3 regions of the Hydrogenophaga taeniospiralis genome follow, and region 3 is predicted to be linked to each of the others. Evidence: predicted binding sites of a transcription regulator. Region 3 holds the regulator's gene; each other region holds the start of a gene.
What was found. The regulator sigma-54, encoded in region 3, starts transcription at its own class of promoters, with help from an activator protein. The targets are predictions, from matches to a motif close to TGGCANGNAANCTGCTTT.
Positions count from the first base shown of each region.

Region 1: the regulator sigma-54 is predicted to act here: its motif matches at 5,100-5,117, upstream of KIH07_RS01455 (DUF3567 domain-containing protein).
Region 2: the regulator sigma-54 is predicted to act here: its motif matches at 4,511-4,528, upstream of KIH07_RS13580 (circularly permuted type 2 ATP-grasp protein).

Region 1 is NZ_JAHBAG010000001.1:304,502-311,885, forward strand. It holds gene KIH07_RS01430 (VOC family protein) at 1-221, shown strand, start outside; gene KIH07_RS01435 (ABC transporter substrate-binding protein) at 397-1,554, shown strand; gene KIH07_RS01440 (fumarylacetoacetate hydrolase family protein) at 1,621-2,631, opposite strand; gene KIH07_RS01445 (IclR family transcriptional regulator) at 2,877-3,785, shown strand; gene KIH07_RS01450 (DUF3108 domain-containing protein) at 3,814-5,007, shown strand; gene KIH07_RS01455 (DUF3567 domain-containing protein) at 5,227-5,511, shown strand; gene KIH07_RS01460 (AbrB family transcriptional regulator) at 5,650-6,732, opposite strand; gene KIH07_RS01465 (ChaN family lipoprotein) at 6,792-7,384, shown strand, end outside.
Region 2 is NZ_JAHBAG010000001.1:2,817,493-2,824,876, forward strand. It holds gene KIH07_RS13570 (DUF2126 domain-containing protein) at 1-1,795, opposite strand, end outside; gene KIH07_RS13575 (DNA internalization-related competence protein ComEC/Rec2) at 1,939-4,452, shown strand; gene KIH07_RS13580 (circularly permuted type 2 ATP-grasp protein) at 4,553-5,992, shown strand; gene KIH07_RS13585 (alpha-E domain-containing protein) at 5,996-6,958, shown strand; gene mltB (lytic murein transglycosylase B) at 6,987-7,384, opposite strand, start outside.
Region 3 is NZ_JAHBAG010000001.1:1,452,607-1,459,990, reverse strand. It holds gene KIH07_RS07130 (THUMP domain-containing class I SAM-dependent RNA methyltransferase) at 1-1,287, opposite strand, end outside; gene rpoN (RNA polymerase factor sigma-54) at 1,300-2,964, opposite strand; gene lptB (LPS export ABC transporter ATP-binding protein) at 3,072-3,821, opposite strand; gene lptA (lipopolysaccharide transport periplasmic protein LptA) at 3,854-4,498, opposite strand; gene KIH07_RS07110 (thiol:disulfide interchange protein DsbA/DsbL) at 4,638-5,273, opposite strand; gene KIH07_RS07105 (SPOR domain-containing protein) at 5,363-6,058, opposite strand; gene argS (arginine--tRNA ligase) at 6,073-7,384, opposite strand, start outside.

The DNA of each region.
Region 1 (7,384 bases), 1.1 Mb from region 3:
ACCTGGTGCCCATGCCGCACTTTGGTCTGGTGCTGTTGCTGCCCGACTGGCGGGCGCTGGCCGAGCGGCTGGAGCGCGCGGGCACGGACTTCGTGCTGCGCCCGCAGGTCCGTTTTGAAGGCCAGCCGGGGGAGCAGTGGACGATGTTCTTCTGCGACCCGTTCGGCAACCCTATCGAGATCAAGGGTTTTGCCTCGCTCACGCAGGTGTATGCCCAATGATGGCGGCGCGGGTACCGATGCGGTGGGTCGATGAGCGGCCCGTTCGCGGCGCCAGACGTCGCGACACGCGCGTCGGTTGGCCGGTAGCATCGACCCCCTGAACGTCGCTCAAGAGGCGCGCACCCAGCGCCCGAGCCTGCATCCCCAAACACCCCCATTTCCCCACCAAGCCATCATGTGTTCATCCTCTTCCTCCTCCGGTCTTTCGCGACGCACTTTCAGCGGCCTGATCGCCGGCGCAGCCGTGCTGGGCACACCCGCCTTGAGAGCCCAGTCGGGCAACCGGGTGGTGCTGGGCCAGTCGGCCGCGTTCACCGGCGCGGCCGCCCAGCTGGGCATCCAGTTCCACGCCGGTGCCAAGCTGTATTTCGACCAGCTCAATGCCCAGGGGGGCGTGAACCAGACCCAGATCGAGTTGCGCCAGCTCGATGACGGCTACGAGCCCGACCGCTGTGCGGAGAACACGCGCAAGCTGCTGGACGATGAGGTGTTCGCGCTGTTTGGCTACATCGGCACGCCCACCAGCGTGGTGGCGCTGCCGCTGGCGATCAAGGCCCAGACCCCGTTCTTCGCCCCGTTCACCGGCGCCATGGGGCTGCGCCAGCCGTTCAACCGCATGGCGTTTCACATGCGGGCCTCGTACAACGACGAAACCGCACTGATCGTGCGCCAGCTCACCAACCTGGGTCTGAAGAAGATCGCGGTGTTCTACCAGAACGATGCCTATGGCAAGGCCGGCCTGAGCGGCGTGAACCTGGCGCTGGAAGCCCAGTCCCTCAAGCCGGTGGCCACCGCCACCGTGGAGCGCAACTCGGTCGACGTGGCCAGCGCGGTGAACACCATCAACGCGGCCCAGCCCGACGCGGTGGTGCAGATCAGCGCCTACGCGTCCTGCGCCGCCTACATCCGCGCCGCGCGCAAGGCGGGCTACGGCGGCAGCTTCTACAACGTGTCGTTCGTGGGCACGCAGGCGCTGGCCGATACCTTGGGCAAAGAAGGTGCCGGCGTGGCGGTCACGCAGGTGGTGCCTTCACCGTACAGCTCGGCCCGGCCGCTGACGCGCGAGTTTCTGGCGATGATCGCCCAGGGCGGCAACAAGGTGCAGCCCAACTTCTCCAGCATGGAAGGCTTCATGGCGGCCAAGCTGTTCACCGAAGGCCTGCGCCGCGGCGGTGCGGGCCGGCCGACCCGCAACAGCCTGATCGAGGGACTGGAGAGCATCCGCGACCTGTCCATGGGCGGGTTCAACGTGTCGTTCGGCCCCGACAACCACGTGGCATCGAAGTTCGTGGAGCTCTCCATGCTCACCGGCGACGGACGGATCCGCACCTGAGGCCCTGATCGGACAAGCCCCGGGCCGAGCCACCGCTGTGCCCGGACCCGGGACGTGCCCGCGGTCTCAGCGATCCAGCGGCGCGATCTTCTGGTCGATCGCCCCAAAGACGCTCTGGCCGTCCTTGCCCTTCATCTCGATGCGGATGGTGTCGCCGAACTTCATGAATTCGGTGGTCGGCTGGCCGTCCAGAATGGTTTCGATGCATCGCTTCTCGGCGATGCAGCTGTAGCCCTTGGGCCATTCCTGGCGCCCGTCCACCTCGATCGCCTTGTTGCTCACGGTGCCCGAGCCCACGATGGAGCCGGCGCGCACGTTGCGCGTCTTGCATATGTGGGCGATCAGCTGGCCGAAGTGGAAGGTCATCTCCGGGCCGGCGTCGCACATGCCGACCTTGCGGCCGTTCCAGGTGGACTGCAACGTGAGGTTGACCCGGCCACCGGCCCAGGCGTCGCCCAGCTCGTCGGGCGTGACCGCTACCGGGCTGAAGGCGCTGGCGGGCTTGCTCTGGAAGAAGCCGAAGCCCTTGGCCAGTTCGGCCGGGATCAGGTTGCGCAGCGACACGTCGTTCACCAGCATCAGCAGGCGCACGCCGTCCAGCGCCTGCTCGGGGCTGGCTCCCATGGGCACGTCGCCCGTGACCACGGCGATCTCGGCTTCGAAGTCGATCCCGAAGTCTTCGCTGGGCACGACCACGTCGTCGCAAGGGCCAATGAAGTCGTCGCTGCCGCCCTGGTACATCAGCGGATCGGTGTAGAACGAAGCTGGCACCTCACTGCTGCGCGCCGCGCGCACCAGCTCCACGTGGTTGATGTAGGCCGAGCCGTCGGCCCACTGGTAGGCCCGCGGCAGCGGCGCCATGCACTGGGCGGGGTCAAACGGGAACGCGTGGCGCGCCTTGCCCTGGTTGAGCGTGACGTACAGGTCGTGCAGCTGGGGGGCGTGGAAGTTCCAGTCGTCCAGCGCCTGCTGCAGCTTGTGGGCGATGCCCGTCGCATAATGAGCGGTTGACAGATCGCGTGAAACAACCACCAGTTGTCCGTCGCGTGAGCCGTCTTTGTAAGTGGCGAGTTTCATGCAAGTCTCCTGCTGCGGGTTCTTTGAGATGCCATGATTCTGCCCCCGGCCAACCGCTCACGCGACCGACCGCCGGGTGGCGCTCCCCAGGGAGCCATCATGCACATGGAATTACGAATAGTGAAATCAGTTAACCTATCCGTAAGAACCGGATTCTAGAACAAAGTCCCGACGCGCATGCAATGACCCCGGAATTCCCCCTGGAACCCGCCCACGGTCCCACCGTGCAAAACCGAACGCCCACCATGCCCGCTGCCCCCCGCCCCTCCGCCACCGCTGTCGCACCGGCCCGCGCACCGCGGCGCACGGCCCCACCCGCCACGGAACCGAGCGACGATGACGAGCCCTTGCGCGCGGGCATCCAGTCGGTCGAGGTCGGCTTCGAGCTGCTCAACGCGCTGTCCAACGCGCCGGGCTCGCTGATGCTGCGCGACCTGGCCGCGGCCGCCGGCATGAGCGCGGCCAAGGCACACCGCTACCTCGTGAGCTTCCAGCGCATGGGCCTGGTGATGCAGGACCCGGCCACCACCCGCTACGACCTCGGCCCCGCGGCCCTGCGCCTGGGCCTGGCCAGCCTGAGCCGGATCGATGGCGTCAAGCTCGCTCGCGAGCGGGTCGAGGCCCTGCTGCTGGAGACCGGCCACACCCTGGCCATCGCGGTCTGGGGCAACCAGGGTCCGACCATGGTGCACTGGGCCGAAGCCCCCCAGACGGTGCCGGTCACGCTGCGCCTGGGCGACGTGATGCCGCTGCTGACCTCGGCCACCGGACGCTGCTTTGCCGCGTTCATGGGCCACGAAGGACGCGATGCCCAACGCATCGCGCCCATGATCCGCGACGAGCTCGCGCGCCTCAAGAAACTGCCGCGCAACGGATTCGCGGTGGCGGATCTGCCGCAAAGCCAGGCCGACGTGCAGGCCATGCTGGAGGAAACCCGCCGCCACGGCCTGGGGCGTGTGGTCCACAGCCTGCTGCCGGGCGTGGGGGGCTTCTGCGCCCCGGTGTTCGATGCCCAGGGCCATCTGGCGCTGGGCCTGGTGGTGCTGGGCTCGGTGACCACGCTCGACACGGCCTGGGACGGTGCACCCGCCACCGCCCTGCTGCGCTGCGCGCGCCAGCTCAGCGCCGATCTGGGCCACACCCCGTCGCGCTGAAAACGGTCCTTCCCGCTTGCTCCGCCCCATGTCCCGTTCCCGTCTCGATGCCCCACCCCGCTGGACCGTGCTGCTGGGCCTGGCCGCCGCTGTGCTGGCGCTGCACCTGCTGCTGTTGAGCGGCGGCGTGTCCAGCTGGTCGCTGGACCTGCTGGATGCCCCCGAGTCGGACACCGGCGTGGCGGCCTTGCCCGCGGATCCAACGGCCCAACCCGAGGCGGCCGCAGCGCCGCTGCCAGACGCGCCGCCCCCCGTGACCACCAGCACGGTGCGCTGGATCGTGCCCAAGCCCGTGCCCCCGGCGCCGCCACCGCCTCCCCCAAAACCCAAGGTGGAGAAGAAACCGCCGCCACCGGCGCCCGAACCCGAAGAACCGCCACCGGTCGAGGTCGCTGAAGCGCCGCCGGAGCCACCGCCGGTGGAACCCGAACCCAAGCCGACCCCACCCGCCGAGCTTGCTCCGCCGCCGGAGCCTGCGCCCGAAACACCCGCGGTCGACACCGCGGCGACCAGCGCGGCCCGGGAAAGCGCGAGCGCGGTCGACGCTTCGTTGCAGAACGCCCTGCTCTCGCCCAGCGCCGATCTGCGCTACGACGTGAGCGCCGACGCCAAGGGCATGCCCTATTCGGCCCGGGGCCATCTGACATGGGAACAAGACGGGCGGCGCTACAAGGCCCGCATGGAAATCAGCGTGCTGTTCCTGGGCAGCCTGGTACAGACCAGCGAGGGAACGATCGGCAGCAAGGGCCTGGTGCCCGAGCGCTTCACCGACCGCAAGCGCAGCGAACGCGCGGCCCATTTTGACCACGCCACCCAACGCATCCGCTACAGCAACAACGCTCCCGACGCCCCCCTGCTGCCCGGGGTCCAGGACCGGCTCACGATCAACCTGCAGCTGGCCGCCCTGTTCAACGCCCAGCCATCGGCCTTTCACGAGGGCCAGACCCTGCGCTTGCCGGTCAGCGGCATCGATGCGGCGGAAATCTGGCTGTTCCAGATCGGACCCCAGACCCGACTGACCGTGCCCGCGGGCGATTTCGATGCCCGCAAGCTGACCCGCAACCCGCGCCGGCCCTACGACCGCATGGTCGAAATCTGGCTGGCCCCGGCCCTGCACCACCTGCCGGTCCGCATGCGCGTCACCGAGCCCAACGGCGACTACTTTGATCTGCAGCTGCGCACGATGCCGGAACTCGGCGCCGCGGCGCCGCCTCTGCAATGAGCCGGCACGCTCCGGACCCGGTCGCACACGAGTAAGTCCCCACACACAGATGTGGCCGATCCGTGCCTTGAACCTCGGGAATGTGCCAAAAATGACACGCATCTTGAATCTTCACCGGCCGTGACCATCTAAATCACCAGACGGACTGCATAAGTCCGACCAATTGCCGATATAAGGTTCATGAGGAACACAGGTTTCTCTCTTTCAAGGATGTCAGTCATGCACATGCTCTACGACTCGGATGCCTTTGCCGTGGTCCACATCCTCGCCAACGCCCAGATCGAAGGCGAGGTCGAGCAGGACCAGGGTCCACAAATCCCGCGCCACGGTTTCGAAATCGTGGACAAACGGTCGGGCAAAGAGGTCTACCTGGACGGCTCCTGGGCCGAAATGTTCCAGATCCAGATCACCGCCTGGCAACAGAACACCCCTTCGCAGGAAGAGGTGGAAGACACGCTCGAAGGCTATGCCACGCTGGCGCAGATGCCGGTGGTGATGCATTGAGGCTCCCCCCGCGCCGCGCCTAGGGGCGCGTCACCCCCCGGGGGGCGATGCCTGCGGTCCGGCGGAGCCGGTTCCGCGGCATCCTTGGTTGAACTGCCCCTCACTCCCACAGCCCGGTCAAGACCGGGCTTCGTTTTTTCAGGCCTTGTCTTTGCGACTCAGCCAGCGGTACACCGGCTCGGCCAGCACCAGCACCGCCACCAGGCGGCAGACCTGAAACGCGGTGACCACCGGGACGCCGAGCTGCAGCACCTTGGCGGTGATGGCCATCTCGGCGATGCCGCCGGGTGCCGTGCCGAGCACCAGCGTGGCCGGGTGCAGGCCGGTGAGCGCCGCCAGCAGCCAGGCGAAGCCGGCGCACAAGCCCATCATCACGGCGCTGGCGAACGCCACCGAGGCCAGCCAGCGCGGGGCGGTGTGCACAAACGCCGGGTTGAAGCGCACGCCCAGGCTCACGCCGATGACGAGCTGGGCTGCGGCGCTGAGCCACCCCGGGATGGCCGACAGCGTCACCCCCGACAGCGTGAGCAGCATGGTGACCAGCAACGCCCCCATGAACCAGGGGTTGGCACGGCGCAGCCGCCGCATCAGCAACACCCCCGCCAGCGTGAGCAGGCCGAGCCAGAGAAGGCCGCTGGCCTGCACCACGCGCGAGGCGGGCGGCAAGGCGTCCAGGCCGCTCACGCCCCAGAACTGCATCGCAAACGGGACCGTCAGCGTCACCAGCAGCACGCGCAGGCTGTGCGCGGCGGCCACCAGATCGGTGCGCGCGCCCTGGCGCTCGGCGATCAGGGTCATTTCGGACGCACCCCCGATGGACCCCGCGAAATAGGTGGTGCTGCGCAGCTGCGCCGGGGTGAGCCCGCTCAGGTGCCCGGCGTGCACGCGGCGCATCCAGGCACCAAACCCCAGACCGAGCGCCAGCGCCCAGGCGATGCCCAGCGCCACGCCCCACCACAGCCCCGCCACCAGCGCACCGACGGCGGGCGTGAAATACAGACCCAGCGCGGTGCCGATGACCCACTGCCCCGCGTTGCGCAATGGAATCCAGCTTTCCGTGGGGGCCCCCAGCACCGACACCAGGGACGTGGCCACCAGCGGGCCGATCATCCATGGAATGGGCGTGCCCAGCCACACGCACAGCTGGGCCGCCGCACAAGCCAGCAGCAGGGTCAGGGCCGTGCGCGTCCAGGACGCGGGCCGCAACGGGAAAGAGAACATCGCGCGGAGATCGGAAAGACGGACGGCGTCGGGTGGGCCGGGGGACGTAGTATCGGCGGATGAACTGTCGAAGCCCTGTCATCCGGGTGGCGGCCTGGACCGCGGTGTGGGCGGTGGCGGCCGCGCTGCTGTCCGGTTGTGCGGCCTCCCTGGCGCCGCGGCCCGACCCCGACGCATCGGCGGGCGCGCTGCTGGAGCGCCTGCTGCCCACACCCCTGCTGCTGGTGGGCGAACAACACGACGCCCCCGAACACCAGGCGCTGCAGCGCGCGCTGGTGCAGCAGTTGGCCGCGCGCCAACGGCTGGCCGCGCTGGTGGTGGAGATGGCCGAGTCCGGCACGCGCACCACCGGTCTGCCCCGCGATGCGAGCGAAGCCCAGGTGCGGCAGGCCCTGCGCTGGGGCCCGGACAACGGCGGCTGGCCCTGGCCCACCTATGCGCCGGTGGTGATGGCGGCGGTGCGCGCCGGGGTGCCGGTGCTCGGCGGCAACCTGCCCCGCGCCGAGATGCGCGCGGCCATGGGCCAGGCCGAGCTGGACGGGCTGCTGCCCAGCGCCTCCCTGGAGCGCCAGCGCAGCGCCATCCAGGAAGGCCACTGCGACCTGCTGCCCGCGCCACAGATCGCGCCCATGACCCGCATCCAGATCGCCCG
Region 2 (7,384 bases), 1.4 Mb from region 3:
CTTCGGCAAAGCCACCGCCCACTTGGTGCGGCGAGAGCTGGTGCAGCACGGTGGCGCCCTTGGGCAGCGGGTCGCGCGGGGCGTGCGGGTCCTGCTCGATGTGGTACGGGTAGTCGGCGGCTGAGACCCAGGGCAGGGAATCGAGCGGCAGGCGGTAGCCCATGGGCGAGTCGCCGGGCACGAGGTACATGCGCTCGTCGCGGAAGAACCAGGGGCCGGTGGACCACACCGTGCCCGAGACGCGGTGGTAGCCCTCGCTCTTGCCGTTGTTCGTCAGCGGGCCGTGGCCATTGGCCATCAGCGGCAGCACGAAGCCCACGGTGGCGTCCAGTCCCTGGGTGAACACGCGGCGCAGGCGCGCACGCTCCAGCTCGTCGTCGAGCTTGGCGTCGAAAGGGTCCACGTTCACCGGCAGGCGGCGTTCGCGCCAGAGGTAGTACCAGGTGTCCTCGTAGCCGGGGGTGATGTACTGCGTGGACAGGCCGAGCTGGCGAGCCAGTGCCTGCGTGAAGCGGCGCGCATCGTCGGCGTCGTATGTCGCGGCGTCGCGTTCGTCGGCCAGCAGGGCCGGGTTGTTCCAGCAGGGCTCGCCGTCGGCGCGCCAGAACACCGAAAGCGCCCAGCGCGGCAGCTGTTCGCCCGGGTACCACTTGCCCTGGCCCATGTGCACGAAGCCGCCCGCGCCGTAGTGCTCGCGCAGCCGGCCCAGCAGCTCGGTGGCGTAGCCGCGTTTGGTGGGGCCGAGCGCGTCGGTGTTCCATTCGGCGGCGTCGCGGTCGGCCGTGGCCACGTAGGTGGGTTCACCGCCCATGGTCAGGCGCACGTCGTGTTTCTCCAGGTCGGCGTCCACCTTCTGGCCCAGCGCCACCACACCGGCCCACTGTTCTTCGGTGTAGGGCTTGGTCACGCGCGGTGATTCGTAGACGCGCGTCACGCCCATGTGGTGCTCGAACTCGACCTCGCACTTGTCCATGGCGCCTTCGACCGGCGCGGCGCTCGAGGGCTGCGGCGTGCAGGCCAGCGGAATGTGGCCTTCACCGGCCAGCAGGCCCGAGGTCGGGTCCAGGCCGATCCAGCCGGCGCCGGGCAGGAACACCTCGCACCAGGCGTGCAGGTCGGTGAAGTCTTTCTCAGGGCCGCTGGGGCCGTCGATGGCTTTCACGTCCGGGGTCAGCTGGATCAGATAGCCCGAGACGAAGCGCGCGGCCAGGCCGAGGTGGCGCAGCATCTGCACCAGCAGCCAGCCGGTGTCGCGGCAGGAGCCGCTCTTGAGCTTGAGCGTTTCTTCGGGTGTCTGCACGCCCGGCTCCATGCGGATGGTGTACGAGATGTCGCGCTGGAGCATCTGGTTGATGTCCACCAGGAAGTCGATGGTGCGGCGCTTCTTCACGTCCACCCGGGCCAGGTAGGCCTTGAGCTCTTCGGTCAGCGGCGCTGTGGCGAGGTAGGGCGCGAGTTCCTGCTGTTGCGAGGCGTCGTAGCTGAACGGGAATTCCTCGGCGCGCGGCTCCAGGAAAAAGTCGAACGGGTTGTGCACCGCCATTTCCACCACCAGGTCGATCGTGACCTTGAACTCGGTGGTGGGCTCGGGAAACACCAGGCGCGCCTGGTAGTTGGCGAACGGGTCCTGCTGCCAGTTGATGAAGTGGCCCGCCGGTTCGATCTTCTGCGAGTACGACAGCACCTTGGTGCGGCTGTGCGGCGCCGGGCGCAGACGCACCACCTGGGGACCGAGTTTGACCAGGCGGTCGTACCGATAATGGGTGATGTGGCTCAGGGCAACATGAATGGCCATGCTGGTGTCTTTCAACAGGGGGGTGAGAAAACAATGGATTCGCAGGCCAGGCATTGGTACGCGCGGCTGGCAGGCATGCTAGCAAGTCTTGCGCCAAATGGTGATGACAACCCTGCCGTTCGCAGTGGGCCGGGGTGCGACCAATGAGCCTGCGGCGCAGCGCCCAGGCCGGGCTGCCGGCCGGTGTGGCGGGCGTGGCCCTGCAGTTGCAGCAGGCTGGCCTGTGGCCCTGGGGTGGGTACCTCGGTGCCTTGTGCGTGGGCCTGCTGCTGGTGGGCTGGTTGTGGTGGCGCTTGCTGTCCGGGTGCGCCGTGCTAGGGCGGGGACGGGTCGGCGCGGCGCTGGGCCTGGTGGTGGTGATCACCGCGGGCCTGCTGACCGGCTTTGGCCTGACCGGCGTGCGCGCGGTCCACTTCGCGGCCGGGGCGCTGCAGCCCGGCCTGCAGGGCCTGGACATCGAGGTGACCGGCCGCGTGGCCTCGCTGCCGCAGCGCACTTCGCTGGGCGAACGCTTCGAATTGGCGGTGGAGACGGCCACGCGCAACGGACACCCGGTGCCGCTGCCCGGCCTGTTGCATCTGAGCTGGTTCCGCGGCGCCGGGCCCGGCGTGGCGCCGGCAGCGGCCGAACGCCCCGGCCCCAATCTGTTCGCTGGCGAGCGCTGGCGCTTCACGGTGCGCCTGCGCAGCCCGCACGGCGACGCCAACCCCCATGGTTTTGACCGCGAACGCTGGCTGTGGGAGCAGGGCGTGGGCGCCACCGGCTATGTGCGTGACGGCCCACGCGATCCACGGCCACAGCGGCTGGGCCGCACCCGCTGGCACCCGGTGGAGGCGGCACGCCAGTGGGTCAGCGAGCGCATCGAGCAGCGCGTGGACGATGGGCGCAGCGCCGGCGTGCTCGCCGCCCTGGTGGTGGGCGAGCAGAGCGCCATCGAGCGCGCCGACTGGGACCTGTACCGCAGCACCGGGGTGGCCCACCTGATGAGCATCTCCGGCCTGCACGTGACCATGTTCGCCTGGCTGGCCACGGCGCTCATCGGTGGCCTGTGGCGGCGGCTGGCCCGGGTCTGGCCTGGCGCGCTGCTGGCCGTTCCCACGCCGCTGGCGGCGGGCCTGGGCGGGGTGGCGCTGGCGGCGGCCTACGCACTGTTCTCTGGCTGGGGCGTGCCCTCGCAGCGCACTGTGGTCATGCTGGCCGTGGTGGTCGGCCTGCGGCTCTCGGGCCGGCACTGGCCCTGGCCCGCGGTGTGGCTGCTGGCCATGGTGGCGGTGCTGCTGCTTGACCCCTGGGCCTTGCTGCAGCCGGGCTTCTGGCTCAGCTTCGTGGCGGTGGGCATCTTGTTTGCCACCGACCCGGGCCGGCGCACCGCCCGCCAGGCTGCAGACGACGGGGCGCGCCCGCAGCGTGCGCTGCGCGCGGGCGGGGCCCTGTTGCGCGAGCAGGCGGTGGTGACGGTGGCGCTCGCGCCCTTGTCGCTGCTGCTGTTTGGCCAGTTCTCGGTGGTCGGCCTGCTGGCCAACCTGCTGGCCATTCCCTGGGTCACGCTGGTGATCACGCCACTGGCGATGTTGGGCGTGGCGCTGTCGCCGTTGTGGGACGCGGCGGCGCTGGCGGTGCAATGGCTGGGCGTGGGGCTGCAGTGGCTGGCCCAGTGGCCCTGGGCTTCGATCCACCGCGCGATACCGCCGGCGCCGCTGGCGCTCGCGGCCGTGCTGGGCGGTGCCCTGCTGGTGTTGCGCCTGCCCTGGGCGCTGCGCGGCGCCGGCCTGCTGCTGGTGTGGCCCGCGCTGCTGTGGACACCAGCGCGTCCGGCGCCGGGCCAGTTTGAGCTGCTGGCGCTGGACGTGGGGCAGGGCAGCGCGGTGCTGGTGCGCACCGCGGGCCACAGCCTGCTCTACGACACCGGGCCGCGCTACAGCCCCGAGAGCGACGCCGGGCAGCGCATCGTCGTGCCGGTGCTGCGCGCCCTGGGCGAGCGGCCCGACGCGGTGGTGGTGAGCCACCGCGACAGCGACCATGCCGGCGGCTCGGTGGCGGTGCAGACGGCCTGGCCGCAGGCGCGCTGGCTCTCGTCCTTTGACCGCGACCCGCAGCGGCGCTGCCTGGCGGGCCAGCGCTGGCACTGGGACGGTGTGGACTTCGAGCTGCTGCACCCCACGCCCGAGCATTACGCGCCCGATGGCAGCGGGCGGCTCTCGAGCAACGCCATGTCGTGCGTGTTGCGGGTGAGCGGCGCGGGCCAGAGCGCCTGGCTGAGCGGTGACCTGGACGCCGAGCGCGAAACCCGCCTGGCGCTGGCCCGCCCGGAACTGCGCGCCAGCGTGCTGCTGGCGCCGCACCATGGCAGCCGCACCTCGTCCAGCCCGGTGCTGCTCAACACCCTGCAGCCCCGCTGGGTGCTGGTGCAGTCCGGCTACCGCAACCGCTTTGATCACCCGGCCGCCACCGTGCTGGAGCGCTACCGCCAGCGCGGCATCCGCTGGGTGAACTCGCCCGATTGCGGGGCCGCGCGCTGGCACAGCGCCGAGCCCGACGTGGTGCATTGCCACCGCGAAGAGCACCGCCGCTACTGGCACCACCGCCCGGTGCCCGACGCGCCGCTGCCCGCCAGGGAGGAGGGTGCCATTGCGCCGGGATCGGGCGGTGCCGATTGAGTTGGTTGGAAATTCAGGGGGTGAAGAGGCCCGGTTGGGCGCGCCACAACGCACTCCCTGGCCCAGTCCTTGCTATGCTGTGGTCAGGAGAAAAATGCCCATGAGCCAACCGATGTTTGACGAAATGAACGCCTCGCCCAGCGAGGTCCGGGCCCACTATCAGAACTACGCCCGATGGTTGGCGCAGCAACCCGAGGAGGTGATGGCGGCCCGGCGCGAAGAGGCCGAAATGATCTTCCGGCGCGTCGGCATCACCTTCGCCGTTTACGGTGCCAAGGACGAAGATGGCGCCGGCACCGAGCGGCTGATCCCCTTCGATCTGATCCCGCGCATCATCCCGGCCCACGAGTGGAAGAGCATGGAGGAGGGGCTGGTGCAGCGCGTGACGGCGCTCAACCGCTTCATCCACGACGTCTACCACGACCAGGAAATCATCAAGGCCGGCCTCATCCCGTCCGAGCAGATTTTCCAGAACGCGCAGTTCCGCCCGGAGATGATGGGCGTTGACGTTCCCAACCAGATCTATTCGCACATCTCGGGCATCGACATCGTGCGCGCACCCAACGCCGAGGGCGTGGGCGAGTACTACGTGCTCGAAGACAACCTGCGCGTGCCCAGCGGTGTGAGCTACATGCTGGAAGACCGCAAGATGATGATGCGGCTGTTCCCCGAACTCTTCGGCCAGAACCGCGTGGCTCCGGTGGCCCACTACCCCGACCTGCTGCTGGAAACCCTGCGCGCCGTGAGCCCGGCCACCACGGCCGAGCCCACCGTGGTGGTGCTCACGCCCGGCATGTACAACAGCGCCTATTTTGAACACGCCTTCCTCGCGCAGCAGATGGGCGTGGAGCTGGTCGAAGGGCAGGACCTGTTCGTCAAGGACAACTTCGTCTACATGCGCACCACGCGCGGCCCCAAGCGCGTGGACGTGATCTACCGCCGCGTGGACGACGACTTCCTCGACCCGCTGGTGTTCCGTCCCACCTCCACGCTGGGCTGCGCCGGCCTGCTGGGCGTGTACCGCAGTGGCAACGTGACCATCTGCAACGCGGTGGGCACCGGCATCGCCGACGACAAATCGATCTACCCCTACGTGCCCAAGATGATCGAGTTCTACCTGGGCCAGAAGCCGATCCTGAGCAACGTGCCCACCTTCATGGGCCGCAACCCCGAGGACCTGAAATACATGCTCGCCCACATGGACGAACTGGTGGTCAAGGAGGTGCACGGCGCCGGCGGCTACGGCATGCTGGTGGGGCCGGCGTCCACCCGGGCCGAGATCGAGGAATTCCGCGCTGTGGTGAAGGCCAAGCCCGACGGCTACATCGCCCAGCCCACGCTGAGCCTGTCCACCTGCCCCACCTATGTGCAGAGTGGCGTGGCGCCGCGCCACATCGACCTGCGGCCCTTCGTGCTCAGTGGCAAGGAGGTGCAGATGGTGCCCGGTGGCCTGACGCGCGTGGCGCTCAAAGAAGGATCGCTCGTCGTCAACTCGTCACAGGGCGGCGGTACCAAAGACACCTGGATACTTGAGGACTGACACATGCTTTCACGCACCGCCGATCATTTGTTCTGGATGTCCCGTTACACCGAGCGCGCCGAAAACACCGCGCGCATGCTCGACGTGAACTACCAGACTTCGCTGCTGCCGCAGTCCGCCGCCGTGGCGCAGGTGGGGTGGGAGGGCCTGCTCGTCATCAGCGAGCTCATGCCGGCCTACACCACCAAGTACGGCAAGGACATCACGCCACGCAACGTCATGGACTTCATGGTGCGCGACGAGTCCAACCCATCGAGCATCATCTCCTGCCTGCGCGCCGCGCGCGAGAACGCGCGGGCCGTGCGCGGGGCGCTGACCACCGAGCTGTGGGAAACCCAGAACAGCACCTGGCTGAAGCTCTCCAGTTACCTCAAGTCCAAGGACTTCGAGCGCGACCCCGGCGCGTTCTTCGAGTGGGTCAAACACCGCTCGCACCTTTCGCGCGGGGTGGCGGTGGGCACCATGCTGCAGGATGAAGCCTTCCATTTCTACCGCATGGGCTCGTTCCTGGAGCGGTCCGACAACACGGCCCGTCTGCTGGACGTGAAGTTTCACGCGGTGCAGAGCGACTTTTTCGGCGCCGCCAGCGAGCAGGATCAGGAATACGACTTCTACCACTGGAGCGCCATCCTGCGCTCGGTCTCCGGCTTCGAGGTCTACCGCAAGGTCTACCGCGACGTGATCACGCCCGAGCGCGTGGCCGAGCTGCTGATCCTGCGGCCCGACATGCCGCGCAGCCTGGCCGCCAGCATGAACGAGGTGGTGGCCAACCTGAGCGTGGTGGCCAACGAGATCTCGGGTGAAACGCTGCGCCGCGCCGGCAAGCTCAAGGCCGATCTGCAGTACGCGCGCATCGACGAAATCCTCGCCACCGGCCTGCACGCTTTCCTCACGCAGTTCCTGGACCGCGTGAACGAACTCGGTGGCCGCATCAGCCAGGACTTCCTCGTGCCCACGGTGCATTGAGCGAACCGGGAAGCGGCCGCTTCCCGGGCTACCGCCCCTCCACCAGCGCCTGCACGGCCTGCCCCAGCTCGATCACCGCGAGCGCGTAGTAGCTGCTCCAGTTGTAGCGCGTCACCACGTAGAAATTCTCGGTGCCGGCCAGGTAGCTCGGTGGGGCGCCGCCGTTGGCGGGGTCGCCGTTCTGCAGCTCGATCAGGGCCAGCTTGCCGCTGTGTTGCAGGGCCGCGCCTTCGAGCACGGCGCCGTGGGCGGTGAAGCGTTCCACGCTGAAGGTGGGCAGGATGTCGGGCGCGAGCAGGGCGTCCAGGTCCAGCGTGGCCGGGTCGAACGCCACCGGGTAGTGGGTGGGCAGACCGGTCTGCCAGCCGAAGTGCTTGAAATAGTTGGCCACCGAACCGATCGCGTCGGCCGGGCTGCCAGAGAGGT
Region 3 (7,384 bases):
GTTCCACAGCGGCACGCGGCGCGATTCCTTGAAACGCATCTTGCCGGGCAGCTTGAGGTCGGGCGTGAGCAGCCAGGCGCTCCAGCCGGCGTAGTGGCTCTTCCAGTGGGCCGCGAGCTGCTGGAAAAACTCACTGCCGTCGCCGCCATCGGCCATCTGCGCACTCTCGCGGCCCAGCCGCGAAACCTCCGGCTCCCCGCGGCCCTGGCCGGGCGCGGGCGGCGCGGCCTGCCCCACGCTGAAAGTGCGCGGTGTGCGCGGCGCCTGGCGCAGCGCACGCGCGCTGGCGTTTTCACCGGCCACACCGGCGGCGGCGATGCGCTCGCCATACGGCGGGTTGAGCAGCATCACGCCGGGCGTCTGGCAGGGTGGCATGCGCTGCAGGGCGTCACCGCCGCGCAGCTGGATGGCGTGGGCCACGCCGGCGCGCTCGGCGTTGCGCTGCGCGAAGTCGACCATGCGGAACGACACGTCGCTGCCGAAGACGATGGGCGCGTGGCCCGCCGGCCACTCGCGCTGCTGGCGCACGGCATCGTCCCGGATGGCCTGCCACACGTGGGCCTGGAACGGCAGCATCTTTTCAAACGCGAAACGGCGCAGCAGGCCGGGCGGAATGTTCAGTGCGATCTGCGCGGCTTCGATCACCACCGTGCCACTGCCGCAGCAGGGGTCGTAGAGCGGGGGAATGTCGTCGAGCGGCTGGTCGGCGCAGGCGTCCCAGCCGGTGGCGGCGATCATGGCGGCGGCCAGGGTTTCCTTCAGCGGCGCGTCGCCCTTGTCTTCGCGCCAGCCGCGCTTGAACAGCGGCTCACCCGAGGTGTCGATGTAGAGCGTGACGCTGTCGGTGGTGAGGTGGGCGTAGATGCGCACGTCGGGCCAGGTGGTGTCCACGCTGGGGCGCTCGCCGCGCTTGGCACGGAAGCGGTCGCAGATGGCGTCCTTGATCTTGAGCGCGGCAAAGTTGAGCGAGGTCAGCGGGCTGTGCTGCGCGGTGATCTCGACCTTGATGGTCTGCGCCGGGGTGAACCAGATTTCCCAGGCCACGTCGCCCGCGGCGTTGTACAGGTCGTTCTCGTTGCGGTACTCGCCGTGCCAGAGCTGCACCAGCACGCGCTGCGTCAGGCGGCTGTGCAGGTTCAGGCGCATGGCGTCGCGCCACGATGCCCGCACCCCCACGCCGCCACGCGCCTTGAAAGCCAGCGGCTCGTTGGTGATGCGCTGCACCTCGGCGGCGAGGAAGTCCTCGACGCCGGCGGCGCAGGGAAGAAAGAGTTGGAGTTGGTTCACGGCAGGGGGTGTTCAGAGCGCTTTGCGCAGGTTCGCTGGCGCGATGCGCAAGGCCTCACGGTACTTGGCCACGGTGCGGCGCGCGCACTCGATGCCCTGCTCGCGCAGCAGGTCGGAGAGCTGGTTGTCCGACAGCGGCTTGCCCGGCTCTTCGGAGGCGATGAATTGCTTGAGCAGCGCGCGCACCGCAGTGCTCGATGCGTTGCCGCCGGTTTCGGTGCCCAGGCTGGAGCCGAAGAAATACTTCAGTTCGTAGGTGCCGAAGGGCGTGGCCATGTATTTGGCGGTGGTCACGCGGCTGATGGTGGACTCGTGCAGGCCGAGTTCGTCGGCGATCTCGCGCAGCACCAGCGGGCGCATGGCGAGTTCGCCGTGCATGAAGAAGTTGCGCTGGCGCTCGACGATGGCGCTGGAGACGCGCAGGATGGTGTCGAAGCGCTGCTGGATGTTCTTGATGAACCAGCGGGCTTCCTGCAGCCGCTGCTGCATGGCGGCGTGGCCGGCTTCGCCGCCGTTGTCGCGTCCGCCCCGGTTCTGCCGCATGGCATTGGCGTACACGTCGTGCACGCGCAGGCGCGGCATGACCTCGGCGTTGAGCTGGACCTTGAAGCCGCGCCCGGCGCGGGTGACGATGACGTCGGGCACGACCACGTTGCGCTCGACATCGACGAAGCGGCGCCCGGGCTTGGGTTCGAGCCGGGCGATCAAGGCCAGGGCGGCGCGCACGGTGGCGTCGTCCAGGCCACACAGGTTGCACAGGCGCTTGATGTCGCGCTTGGCCATGAGCTCCAGCGGCTGGCTGCAGATGGCCAGCGCGGCCCGCGCCTCGGGGCTGTTGCGCAGCTCCAGGATCTGCAGGCGCAGGCATTCGCCCAGGTCGCGCGCGCCCACACCCGAAGGCTCCATGTGTTGCAGCAGCTGCAGCGCCACGCCCAGGCGCTGTTCGAGCGCTTCGAGTTCCTCCAGGTGCTCCTGCGGATCGACCGGCTTGCCCGGCGGGGCCGAGAGCCGCAACCAGGCGCCAGCCAGCTCGGACAGGCGCTCTTCGAGGTAACCGTCGTCGTTGAGCGACTCGATCAGGAAATACAGCGCGGCGCTGTCCTCGTCGCTCAGGCGCAGGCAGCGGGCCTGGTCGTGCAGGTGGTCCTGCAGGCTGACGGGCACGCGCGCGAGGTCGGCGGCGCTGGCGGTTTCGTCGTCGTCGCCCGACGAGTTGTTGTTGCGCGGCGGCGCGTCGCCGCCCCACTCGCTGTCATCGGGCGCCATCTCGACCGTGCCGTCGCCTTCCCAGCTCTCTTCCATCGGCGCGGCGCCATCGAGCCGGCTCTCCAGCGCCTCGCCCTCACCGCCTTCGCCGCCGTCGACCGGCGACACGGTGGACGACGCAGGCGGCAACGGGCCGTCGAATTCGGCGGCCGGGGCCAGGTCGCTGGCAGCCGCCACCGTGGCTTCGGCGATCTGCTCGCCCGCGCTCACCGGCGCGTCGATCTGCTCCAGACCAAACGCCTCGCGTTCGGCGAGCTCCTCGGTGCGCTCCAGAAACGGGTTCTCGTCGAGCATCTGCTCGACCTCCTGCGCCATCTCCAGCGTGGACAGCTGCAGCAGACGGATCGACTGCTGCAGCTGGGGCGTGAGCGCCAGATGCTGGGAGACGCGCAGCGACAGGCCTTGTTTCATGCGTCAGGCCGGCAAAACGGAGGGACAGCGACCCGGCGCGCGGGTCGCGCAGCGGTGCGGGAGCCGGGTCGGGCCGGCGGGCATGAGACACACAAGCGCCCCATGCATCACATCCTGAAATGCTCGCCGAGGTACACCCGGCGCACTTCGGCGTTCTCCACGATCTCGGCCGTGGTGCCGCTGGCGAGCACCTGTCCGTCGCTGATGATGTAGGCGTGATCGCAGATACCCAGGGTCTCGCGCACGTTGTGGTCGGTGATCAGTACCCCGATGCCACGCGATTTCAGGAAGCCAATGATGTGCTGGATCTCGATCACGGCGATCGGATCAATACCGGCAAACGGTTCGTCCAGCAGAATGAAGCGCGGCCGGGTGGCCAGCGCGCGGGCAATCTCCACCCGGCGCCGCTCCCCGCCGGAGAGCGAGGGCGCGGGCGAGTCGCGCAGATGGTCCACCCGCAGGTCCTTGAGCAGCTCGTCCAACCGGTGCGTGATCTCGGTGGCGGACAGGGGTTTGCCGTCCTCGTCGCGCTGCAACTCCAGCACGGCTCGCACGTTCTGCTCCACCGTGAGCTTGCGAAAGATGGAGGCTTCCTGCGGCAGGTAGCCCAGGCCCAGCCGGGCCCGCCGGTGAATGGGCAGCGCCTCGATGCGCTGCCCGTCCAGCAGGATCTCGCCGCCGTCGGCGCGCAACAGCCCCACGATCATGTAGAACGAGGTGGTCTTGCCCGCGCCGTTGGGGCCCAGCAGACCCACCACCTCACCCTTGTCCACCGTGAGTGAAACGCTCTTGACCACCTTGCGGCTGCCGTAGGCCTTCTGCAGTCCGTGCACCTCCAGTTGACTGCGCACGGCCATGGGAGCGGGCACGCTGCCCAAACCTGCTGCGGTCACTTGTTTTTCTCGTTGAGCTGTTCGCTGGGGCGCAATTTGGCCGGATCGGCCGGCGCTGCGGGCTTCGCGGGCGCCTTCTCTTCGTCGGGGATGGGCGTGAGCATGGCGCGCACCCGGCCCGAGGGATTGGCCGCCGTGCGGTTGCTCACACCGCCCTTGACGGTGAAGACCTCGGTGCGGCTGTTGTAGGTGATCTCGTTGCCCAGGCTCTCGTCGTTGATCAGGGTCCCGCGGTAGCGGCGCAGCACGGCGCTGCCGGTGAAAACCACCGTCTCGGCCTGGCTGTTGTATTCGATGTGTTCGCCTTCACCCTCGATCCACTCCTCCAGCGCCTCGCGCTTCTGGCGGAAGAAACCGGGCTTGGCCGCGGAGCCGTACAGGTTGCCGAACTGGTTGCCCTGCGGGTCCTGGCGGACATCCATCTTCGTGCCCCGCATCACGATGGTGCCCTTGGTGACGACCACGTTGCCGGTGAACACGCTGCTCTGTCGGGCGTCGTCGTAGCGCAGCGCATCCGCCTCGATGTTCATCGGCTTGTCCTTGTCGGCCAGCTCTGCGTGAGCAGCGGCGACCAACGTCAGGCCAAGGGCCGCGATGATGAAGCGCGAAAGCAATCTGGGGGCAAAGGTGTTTTGAGGCATGGCTTTTCAGGGGCACAAATCTTGCATTCATTGTAGCGGCGCAAACCCCGCCCGCAGGCACCTCACCGGACTTTGTCGCGGCCCGGAAAACACAAGGCCCGCCAGAGGGCGGGCCTTGGTCGTGCCGGCGCCCGGTTCTTCAGGACTTGCGCGCCTGGGCGATCAGGTTGTCCGCGATCAACAGGGTGCGCGGACCCTGGCCACCGATGTAGAAACGGCCCGCCACACCCAGCGCGGGCGTGCCCTCCACCATATAGGCTTCCTGCAAGGCCGTGGCTTCCCTGGACTGCTGGATCGCCGCGCCGTTGTAGATGGCCGCGAACTTGGCCTTGTCGACACCCTGCTTTTCGATCCAGGCGGCGATCGCCGGAGGCGTGGTCAGGGGCAGGCGCTCCTCGTGCATCGCCTGGAACACCTTGCGGTGCAGCTTGTCCACCAGCCCCATGGCCTCCAGCGTGAAATACAGGCGCTGCATGGGGACAAAGTCCGGACTGAACGCCACCGGCATGCGCCGCACTGTCACGTGGGCCGGCTTCTTGCCGATCCAGTCGTTGAACACGGGTTCAAAGTTGAAGCAGTGGATGCAGCTGTAGGCGAAGAACTCCACCACTTCGACCTGCCCCGGCGGGCTGACCACCGGCGCGGGCTTGCTCAGGCGCTGGTAGTCGGTGCCTTCTTTGAAACCGATGCGCTGGGCCAGCGCGGGACGCAGGGCCCCAGCGGCACTCAAGGCGCCAGCGCTCAACAGGGTGCGGGAAAAAACTCGGCGTTGCATGAAATCGGACTCCTTGTATGGGCTTGGTTGGGGCCGGCCCTGCGGAAAAAAGTTCCGCGGCACCGCCTCGGCTCAGGCGTTCAGCGCGCTCAACGTTGCACGCGCACCAGCGCAGCGGCCACACCATTGGCTTCGAGCTGCTCGCGCGTGGCGTCGGCCATGGCCTTCTGCGCGAACGGCCCCACGCGCACCCGGTACACCTTCTGCCCGGACTGCTCGCGCTCACTGACCTCGGCGGCCATGCCCAGCATGGCCAGCCTGGCGCGCTGCGCATCGGCCTCGTCGGGGTTTCTGAACGCCCCGGCCTGCACGAAATACGTGAAGGGGTCGGCCGTGGCCGGGTTCGGGGCACCGCTGGCGGGAGCCTCTGCGGTGGGCGCGGCGGGCGCACTGTCGGCCTTCGGGCGCGAACGCAGCAGATCCTCGATGGGGTCGCCCTGCGGTTGCGCGGCAGACGCGGGGGGCGCCTTCGGAGCGGCGGCCGGCGGCAGCGGCTTGCCATCGGCCGGGGGCACCACGATGGCCCCGGCTTCGTTGCCAGTACCGGGCACCGGGGCGGGTTTGCCGCCCAGCACCGCGTTCGGATTCCAGCCCTTGTTGCGCTCGGCTTCCGCCGCATCCTGCGCCGGTTTGCGCGACACCCCGCGGTCCACGAAGGGCATGGGCACCTTGGTGACGTAGATCGCCACCGCCAGCGCGCCAGCCAGCCCCACCAGCACCCCGATCACGAAGCCAATGAGGGTTCCGCCCACGTGCGAACGGGCGGAAGGAGAACGGGTTTTCATACGGGCTTTCGTCATCACATCTTCTGCGGGGCACTCACGCCCAGCACCTTCAAACCATTGTGCAACACCTGCGCGGTGGCCGCGACGAGGGCCAGACGGGCCTTTTTCACCGCCTCGTCGTCCACCAGGATGCGCTCGGCGTCGTAGTAGCTGTGGTAGCAGGCGGCCAGCTCGCGCAAGTAGAAAGTGACATCGTGCGGCGCGAAGTCGCGCGCGGCGTCGGCCAGCATGGCGGGGTATTTCGCCAGCAGCAGCATCAGCGCCTGGGCGGCCGGGCTGTCCAGCGCCGAGAGGTCCACGTCTTTCAGCGAAGCCGCGTCGCCACCCCAGGCCGCCAGCACCGAGCAGATGCGCGCATGGGCGTACTGCACGTAATAGACCGGGTTGTCGTTGTTCTTCTGCACCGCCAGGTCCACGTCAAACGTGTACTCGGTGTCGGGCTTGCGGGAGAGCAGGAAGAAGCGCACCGCGTCCTTGCTGGTCCATTCGATCAGGTCGCGCAGGGTCACGTAGCTGCCGGCGCGCTTGCTGATCTTGACCTCTTCACCGCCCTTGACCACGCGCACCATGGTGTGCAGCACGTAGTCGGGGTAGCCCTGTGGAATGCCGACGTTCGCGGCCTGCAGGCCGGCGCGCACGCGGGCGATGGTGCCGTGGTGGTCGGTGCCCTGGATGTTGATCACCTTGGTGAAGCCCCGCTCCCACTTGCTGATGTGGTAGGCCACGTCGGGCACGAAGTAGGTGTAGGAGCCGTCGCCCTTGCGCATGACGCGGTCCTTGTCGTCCCCGTACTCGGTGGACTTGAGCCACAGCGCGCCGTCCTGCTCGTAGGTCTTGCCGGCCTCGCGCAGTTTCTGCACCGTGGCGTCCACCTTGCCGCTGGTGTAGAGGCTGGATTCGAGGTAGTAGTGGTCGAACTTGACGGCGAAGGCCTGCAGGTCGAGGTCCTGCTCGTGGCGCAGGTAGGCCACGGCGAAGAGGCGGATGTCGTCGAGCGCGTTCACGTCGCCGCTGGCGGTGAAGTCGCGGTCGTCGGCGTGCACGGTCTTCTTCGCCAGGTAGTCGTTGGCGATGTCCTGGATGTAGTCGCCGTTGTAGGCGGCCTCGGGCCATTCGGGATCGCCCGGCTTGAAGCCCTTGGCGCGCAGCTGGGTGCTGTTGGCGAGCGTGCCGATCTGCACGCCGGCGTCGTTGTAATAGAACTCGCGGTGCACGTCCCAGCCCTGCGTCTGGTACAGGCTGCAGATCGCGTCACCCAGCGCGGCCTGGCGGCCGTGGCCCACGTGCAGCGGGCCGGTGGGGTTGGCCGAGACGAATTCGACCATC